DNA from 2 places in the Streptomyces sp. NPDC012510 genome. Region 2 is predicted to be linked to the other one. Evidence: riboswitches for the same ligand, from Rfam matches in the RefSeq annotation. Region 2 holds a riboswitch; the other holds the start of a gene.
What was found. A riboswitch is a leader RNA that binds a small molecule or an ion and turns the genes downstream of it on or off. The one in region 2 is predicted to bind cobalamin.
Positions count from the first base shown of each region.

Region 1: it holds a riboswitch for cobalamin, as region 2 does, so the genes downstream of both, ACFY9I_RS30780 (energy-coupling factor ABC transporter permease) here and ACFY9I_RS18020 (prenyltransferase/squalene oxidase repeat-containing protein) in region 2, are expected to answer to the same signal.

Region 1 covers NZ_JBIBEN010000019.1:132,111-135,370, reverse strand. The annotation lists gene ACFY9I_RS30790 (ABC transporter substrate-binding protein) at 1-365, opposite strand, end outside; gene ACFY9I_RS30785 (DUF1775 domain-containing protein) at 461-1,207, opposite strand; cobalamin riboswitch at 1,454-1,638, shown strand; gene ACFY9I_RS30780 (energy-coupling factor ABC transporter permease) at 1,668-2,375, shown strand; gene ACFY9I_RS30775 (energy-coupling factor ABC transporter substrate-binding protein) at 2,372-2,836, shown strand; gene cbiQ (cobalt ECF transporter T component CbiQ) at 2,843-3,260, shown strand, end outside.
Region 2 covers NZ_JBIBEN010000008.1:327,628-330,887, forward strand. The annotation lists gene ACFY9I_RS18010 (CbiQ family ECF transporter T component) at 1-117, opposite strand, end outside; gene ACFY9I_RS18015 (SCO2322 family protein) at 110-811, opposite strand; gene ACFY9I_RS18020 (prenyltransferase/squalene oxidase repeat-containing protein) at 808-2,175, opposite strand; cobalamin riboswitch at 2,291-2,425, opposite strand; gene ACFY9I_RS18025 (phosphotransferase) at 2,475-3,260, shown strand, end outside.

The DNA of each region.
Region 1 (3,260 bases), on a different contig from region 2:
ACGGTCCGGTACGTGAAGACCACATCGGCTGAGGTCAGGGGCTCGCCGTCGCTGAACTCCACGCCCTCGCGCAAGGTGTAGGTGTAGGTACGGCCGCCGTCGGCGACCTCCGGCAGCGCTTTCGCCAGCGCGGGTCTCAGCTCCAGATCGGCGTCCCGGGCGAGGAGACCGTCGAAGATCTTGGAGTTGCCGTCCTTGCCGTAGCCGAGGAGCGGGCTGAGGGTCTCCGGCTCGGACGCCACCCCGATCACGACGGCCTCGGCGGAGTCACCGCCGTCCGCGCCACCGCCCGGCGCCGAGCACGCGGTGACCCCGAGGGCCACCGCCGCCGCGACGGCGGCGCCTCGTATCGGTCGGGACGTCATGAGCCTCACACCCTTACTGCAGAAAACACGCTGTTGCATGTTAGTCGCAGTAAGGGCTACCCCTGGCAGCCGGGCGTCAGTCCCCGCCGGTTCCGTCAGGTGGTGCCGCTCCGGCGGCCGCGTCGGAACCACCACACTCCGGCACCCAGGGCGAGGACGGCCGCGCCGATGCCCAGGGGGACGGCGAGGGGGAGTCCGTCGTCGCCGTCGGTGCTGTCCGCCGCGGACTCCGCCGACGGTGCGGAGGCCCGCGTGCTCGGCTCGGACGAGGACGCGGCCGTCGAGGGCTCCTCCGAAGGGCTCGGGGCCGGGCTCACGGGCTTCGCGCCGGGGGCGGCGGCCTTCAGGTCCAGGCTGGGCGCGGGGTGACCATGGCCATGACCGTGGTCGTCCTCGCCGGCGTCGTCCAGCTCGATCCAGCGGTCCACCCTGCCGTCGCTGTAGGACTGCAGCGTCTTGAAGACCAGGGACTTCGCATCGGGCAACTGCCGTACCGTGACGACGTACTCGGCGTCCGCCCCCACGGCGAGCTTCTCCCCCGAGACGGTGTAGCCCCGGCCGGTGGAGGCGAACTTCCAGCCGTCCGGTCCCTTCTCGTAGGTGATGTCGGCCGGGGCGATTCCCTCGGGCAGGATCACCTCCAGCTTGGTGATGCCGGCGGAGGAGGACTCCGACTCCGCGGAGAAGGTGAGTTCGACGTTCTGGTCGAGGGCTCGGGCGCCCTCCGCCTCGACCTCGGCGTGGGCCGCGGCCGGTGCCGCGATGGCGACGGTGACCGCGAACGCGACGGCGGTGAGGACGCCGAGACGGCGCGTACTGGGTGCCAGAGTCGGGCGGTGCACGGCTAACTCCCTTGTGACGGCGGTGTGAAGAGTGCATTCAAGCGCAGGGCGAGGACCCCGGCCAAGGGTGACCAGGGCACACCGGGAGACCGGTCGCACCGGTGAAGTCGTCGCACCCGGGCAAGGCCGCCCGTTGCCCCGACAGTGTGTGCCGGGTGTGACTGAGGGGGTGTGCGGCGGGGTGTGTGCTGTTCACCACCGCTTTCGCGCCCTCGTCCCGCGCTTGTCAGCGCCCTTGTACGGGCACTACTGTCACCACGCCTTGGTGAACGGGAAATCCGGTGTGATGCCGGTGCGGCCCTCGCCACTGTGATCGGGAAGTCCGGCTCCGGCCCTCGCGGGCAGCCACTGGGTCCTTGTGACCCGGGAAGGCGGAGCACGGGCGGTGGTACCCGTGAGCCAGGAGACCGGCCAAGGCGCGTCAACCATCCACGAGGTGCTGGAGAGGGTCTGCTGAGCCATGCACATAGCCGAGGGTTTCCTTCCCCCGGCGCACGCGATCGCCTGGGGCGTAGCGTCCGCGCCGTTCGTCGTCCACGGAGTACGGTCACTCACCCGTGAGGTCAGGGAGCATCCCGAGAGCACACTGCTGCTCGGCGCCTCGGGGGCCTTCACGTTCGTCCTGTCCGCGCTGAAGCTGCCGTCGGTCACCGGGAGTTGTTCCCACCCCACCGGCACCGGGCTGGGCGCCATCCTGTTCCGGCCGCCGATCATGGCGGTGCTCGGCACCATCACCCTGCTCTTCCAGGCGCTGCTGCTCGCGCACGGCGGCCTGACCACGCTCGGCGCCAACGTCTTCTCGATGGCGATCGCCGGACCCTGGGCCGGTTACGGCCTCTACCGGCTGCTGCGGCGGTTCGACGTGCCTCTGATGGTCACGGTGTTCTTCGGCGCGTTCGTCGCCGACCTGGTCACCTACTGCGTCACCAGCGTCCAGCTGGCGCTGGCGTTCCCCGACCCGAGCAGCGGCTTCCCGGGCGCGCTCGGCAAGTTCGGCTCCATCTTCGCCGTCACCCAGATCCCGCTCGCGGTGAGCGAGGGTCTGCTCACCGTGCTGGTGATGCGTCTGCTGGTGCAGTCGAGCAAGGGCGAACTGACCCGGCTCGGTGTGCTCCTGGCGGGAAAGCCGAACCGGACCGAGACCGATGCCGAGGCGGTGGCCCGATGAACCGGAACACGAGGATCAACGTCCTGCTGCTGCTCGTGGTGGCCGCGCTCGCCGTCCTGCCGCTGGCCCTCGGCCTCGGCGACCACAAGGAGGAGCCCTTCGCGGGCGCCGACGGCGAGGCGGAGACGGCGATCACCGAGATCGAGCCGGACTACGAGCCGTGGTTCTCCCCGCTGTACGAGCCGCCCTCCGGCGAGATCGAGTCCGCCCTGTTCGCCCTCCAGGCCGCGCTGGGCGCGGGCGTCCTCGCGTACTACTTCGGGTTGCACCGGGGGCGACGGCAGGGCGAGGCACGCGCACGGGCGGGGTGGAACAGCGCCGAGGACGGCGGCGCGAGCCCGGCGGCCCCGTCGGACACGAAAGCCCCGGGGGCCCCGTCCGCCTCCTCGACCGCCGCACCCCGGGCGAGTGACGGGACATCACCGGATGGCTCCGGAGAATCCACCGCCGGACGGGGCTGACCCCTCGTGCTGCCGATCGACGCGGCGGCGCACAGCAGCCGCTGGCGCCGCCGCCATCCCGTGGACAAGGCCGTGCTGGGGCTCGGCCTCACGTTGCTCGCGATCTCCCTGCCGCCGTGGCCCGGCTCCGCCCTGGTGCTGCTGACCGCGCTCGCCGTGCTGCTGGGCCCGGCGGGCGTACCCGGCCGCCGACTGTGGCGCGCCTACCGGGTGCCGTTGGGGTTCTGTGTCACGGGGGCGCTGCCCCTGCTCGTCCAGGTCGGCGGGCCCGACGGGTTCGTCACCCTGGCCGAGGGCGGTCCGGTCCGCGCCAGTGAGCTGCTGCTGCGCACCTCCGCCGCGTCCCTCGGCGTCCTCCTGTTCGCCTTCACCACCCCGATGTCCGACCTGCTGCCCCGTCTGGTCAAGGCCGGGGTGCCCGCGC
Region 2 (3,260 bases):
GGTCGGCCGCCCGCGCCTGGACAGCGCGGACCGCCCGTCCTCAGGCGTGGTCGGCCGCCCGTCCTCAGGCGTGGTCGACCGCCCGTCCCCAGGCGTCGACCGTCCGTGCCTAGGCATGGTCGCGGCGCCGGGCCCGCCACACCGCTGCCGCGCCGAGCACGGCGACCACTCCCGCGCCGACGAACAACCCGACGGACGGGCCCCCTTCGTCGCCCGAGGCGGACCCGGGCGGCGCGCTCGACGCGTTCGAGGTCGGCTCGGCACCGGCGGTCCGGTCCGCGTCGACCGCCTCCCCGCACCCCTTCCCCGGATAGTCCGCGATGGCGCAGAGCAGCGCGTTCGTGTCGTACCGCAGCGGCTTCGCGACGGACGCCAACGCCTCGGCCGTCGTCGCGTCGTTCGGCACCCGCGCGCAGGCCGTACGCGGGGCCGGCGGTGTCTCCCCGGCCGGCGCGTCCGCCGCCGTGCCGAAGTCGATGACCAGCGCGACCCGCTTCTCCCCGTCCCGCGCGGCCGTGCCCCCGCAGACGACGTCGAAGTCGGCTGCCCCACGCGGCTTCGCCGCATCGGCCGAGTCCCGGCTGACAGCGAACCGGAACCCCTGTACGTCCCCGTCGGAGGGCCGCGCGGTGGAGGGCCCTTGGGTGGCGTACGCCCACGCCGAACCGTTCCGCTCCCAGAACGACCAGTAGCGGTAGGCGGCGGCCTCCGCCCGCGCCCCGCTCCCGAGCACGCAGGCGAGGACGAGCAGCGTGCCGCCCAGCAGGAGCGACACGGTCCTCGGTCGAGAGGGCTTCCGGTGGAAGATCATGTCTGCCGCCGCTTCCTGACGGCCCTCACCAGCTCGAACCCGACGAGAACGGCCACGGCGACGAGCCCGAGCCCGATCCCCCACCAGACGCCCGTGTCGAGGCCGTCGCCGCTGTCCTCTCCGGCGGCCGTGTCCTCGTTCGGTACGGAGGAGTAGTCGTCCACGTCGCGTGCGGGGCCGGTGTCCTTCAGGTGGGCGACCAGGTCGGCGCCGCCGAAGTCGCGGGGGTTCTCGCCGGAGGCGTGCGTGGCGAAGATGAGCTGGGCGTAGGCGGCGGGGCCGGACTTGGCCGCCCAAACGCCGTAGTTCTTCTCCAGCCAGGCGAGCGGCTTCCCGACCGCGTTCGTGTCCCCGGCGGCGGCGAGTGCGACGACCGCGTCGGCCGTGTTGCCGTGGTCGGGCTGATCCTCGGCGCCCGCGAGCGCGGACTTCAGGTATCCGTCGGAGGTCATGGCGCGGGAGAGATGGACGGCACCGTTGTGGGCGAGGTCCTTCGGGGCGTCACCCGCGACGCACTTCCCGAGGGACTCCGTGTCGGCGCCGCTGTCGTTGTCCGTCTTGGTCCCGCTGTCGGGTGCGAATCCCTCGCCCAGGCTGCCGAGCACGGCCGCGGCCGTGGCGTCGGCGTTCGCGGCGAGGCCGCCCTTCTTGTCCGGCTGATAGGCGAAGGCGCCACCGTCCTTCTCCCCGTCGTCGTCGCCGTCGTCGTCGCCGTCCCCGCAGGGGATGGCGAGGGCACGGAGCGCGTCGTAGGGCGACTTGCCGCTCTTCTCCTGCTTCTCGGGTGCGTCGCCCACGGCCGTCAGAGCGCCGATCACGACGGCCGTCGAATTCGCGTCGCTGGGCCCGCCGGGGGTGTAACCCCAGCCCCCGTCCTTGTTCTGGTTGTCCTTCAACCACCGCACCGCCCGCCCGGCCTCGGCATCACGCCCGCCGACGGCGGCGAGCGCCTGTGCCGCCGCGGCCGTGCTGTTCGTGTCGAGGGCCGTCTTGGCGTCGCACTCCGCCGTCGTGTCCGCCCGGTACGCCGCGAACGCCCCGCTCCCACACTGCTGGCCGACGAGCCAGTCCACGGCCCCGGCACCGGGCTTCTCCCCGACCGTGTCCAGCGCGAGCAGGGCGAGGGACTGCCGCCAGACACCGTCGTACGTGGGGTCGTTGGAGCCGTACAGGCCGGTGGGTATCGCCCGCGACGGCGAGACGGAGGGCGCGGTGGAGGACGCGTCGTCGACGGAGGTTGCGTCATCGGCGGAGGTCGCGTCGTCAGCGAAGGCGACCGGCGCGGAACCCGTACCGGGTCCCGTGCCCAGCCCGGCTGCGACGGCCAGTACGGCGACCAGCGGGGCACTGCGGCGGACATGCATGATCGGCGGCTGCCTCTCCCTGAGCGGGAGCCGGGCGGCACGGCGAAGCGCCGGGCGGCTCGGCTCCGTATTCCTCGACGGTGCCGTACACCGGCGGGCCGCCGGTGACGCGAGCCGGTCACGATGCGCACGGGGCAGTCCGACTCGCCGCCCCCTCACCGGGGTCGGCTCACGGTTGCGGGTCAGCGCCGGATTTGCACCGGCTTCCCCCCGTACGGGTGTGATGACGACCCGGCCACTCTACCTGCCGGTAGCCGAACGCCCGAGGGCCCGTCTGCGCGCCGGGATAGGTTCGGGCCATGCGTACGGGAAGACTGCTGGGGTCAGGGCGCACGGCCGACGTCTACGAACTCCACGACGACGAAGCCGAGTCCGGAACGGACGGGCGCGCCACCCTGGGCGTCGCCGCCCTACCCGAGGGCCCCGAGGGGCCCCTCGCCCGTGACGAATCCGACAGACCGGCCGGGCCTACCGTCCGCGACGAGGCCGACAGGCCTGGCGACTTGGGCGGTCGTAGAGACGCCGACGTGCCGGCCGGGCCGGCCGGGTCGGCGGGGTCGGCGGGGTCGGCCGGGTCGGCCGGTCATGGAGATCCTGGCGGGGCCGCAGGGTCGGCCGATCGTGACGAAGTCGGCAGGTCCGCCAGGTCCGTTGACCGTGGTGCGTCCGGCGGGTCCCGTGCGTCCGGCGGGTCCCGTGGGTCCGGCGGTCCCGTCCGCCGGGAGGGCGCCGACGAGTTCGGGCGACCCGCCGGTCCGGACGGTGTCGGCGGCGCATCCGGGGTCTGGGTGTTGCGGCGGTACCGGGACGGTTGGGGGGACGCGGCTGCCGAGGCCGAGGTCATGGAGTACGTGCGAGGCCATGGTTACCCGGTCCCGTGCGTACGGTCGGCGACCCGTGCGGAGATGGTGCTGGAGCGGCTGTCCGGCCCCACCATGCTGGAGGCCATCGCCACGGGCCGGCTCGACCCCGCGCGGTCCGGCGTAGTACTGGCCCGCCTCCTGCGCGACCTCCACGCCCTCCCGCCCCGCACGCACCGCGCGGCCTCACTCCCGCCCCCGGGTCCGGCACACCGCTCCCCTGCG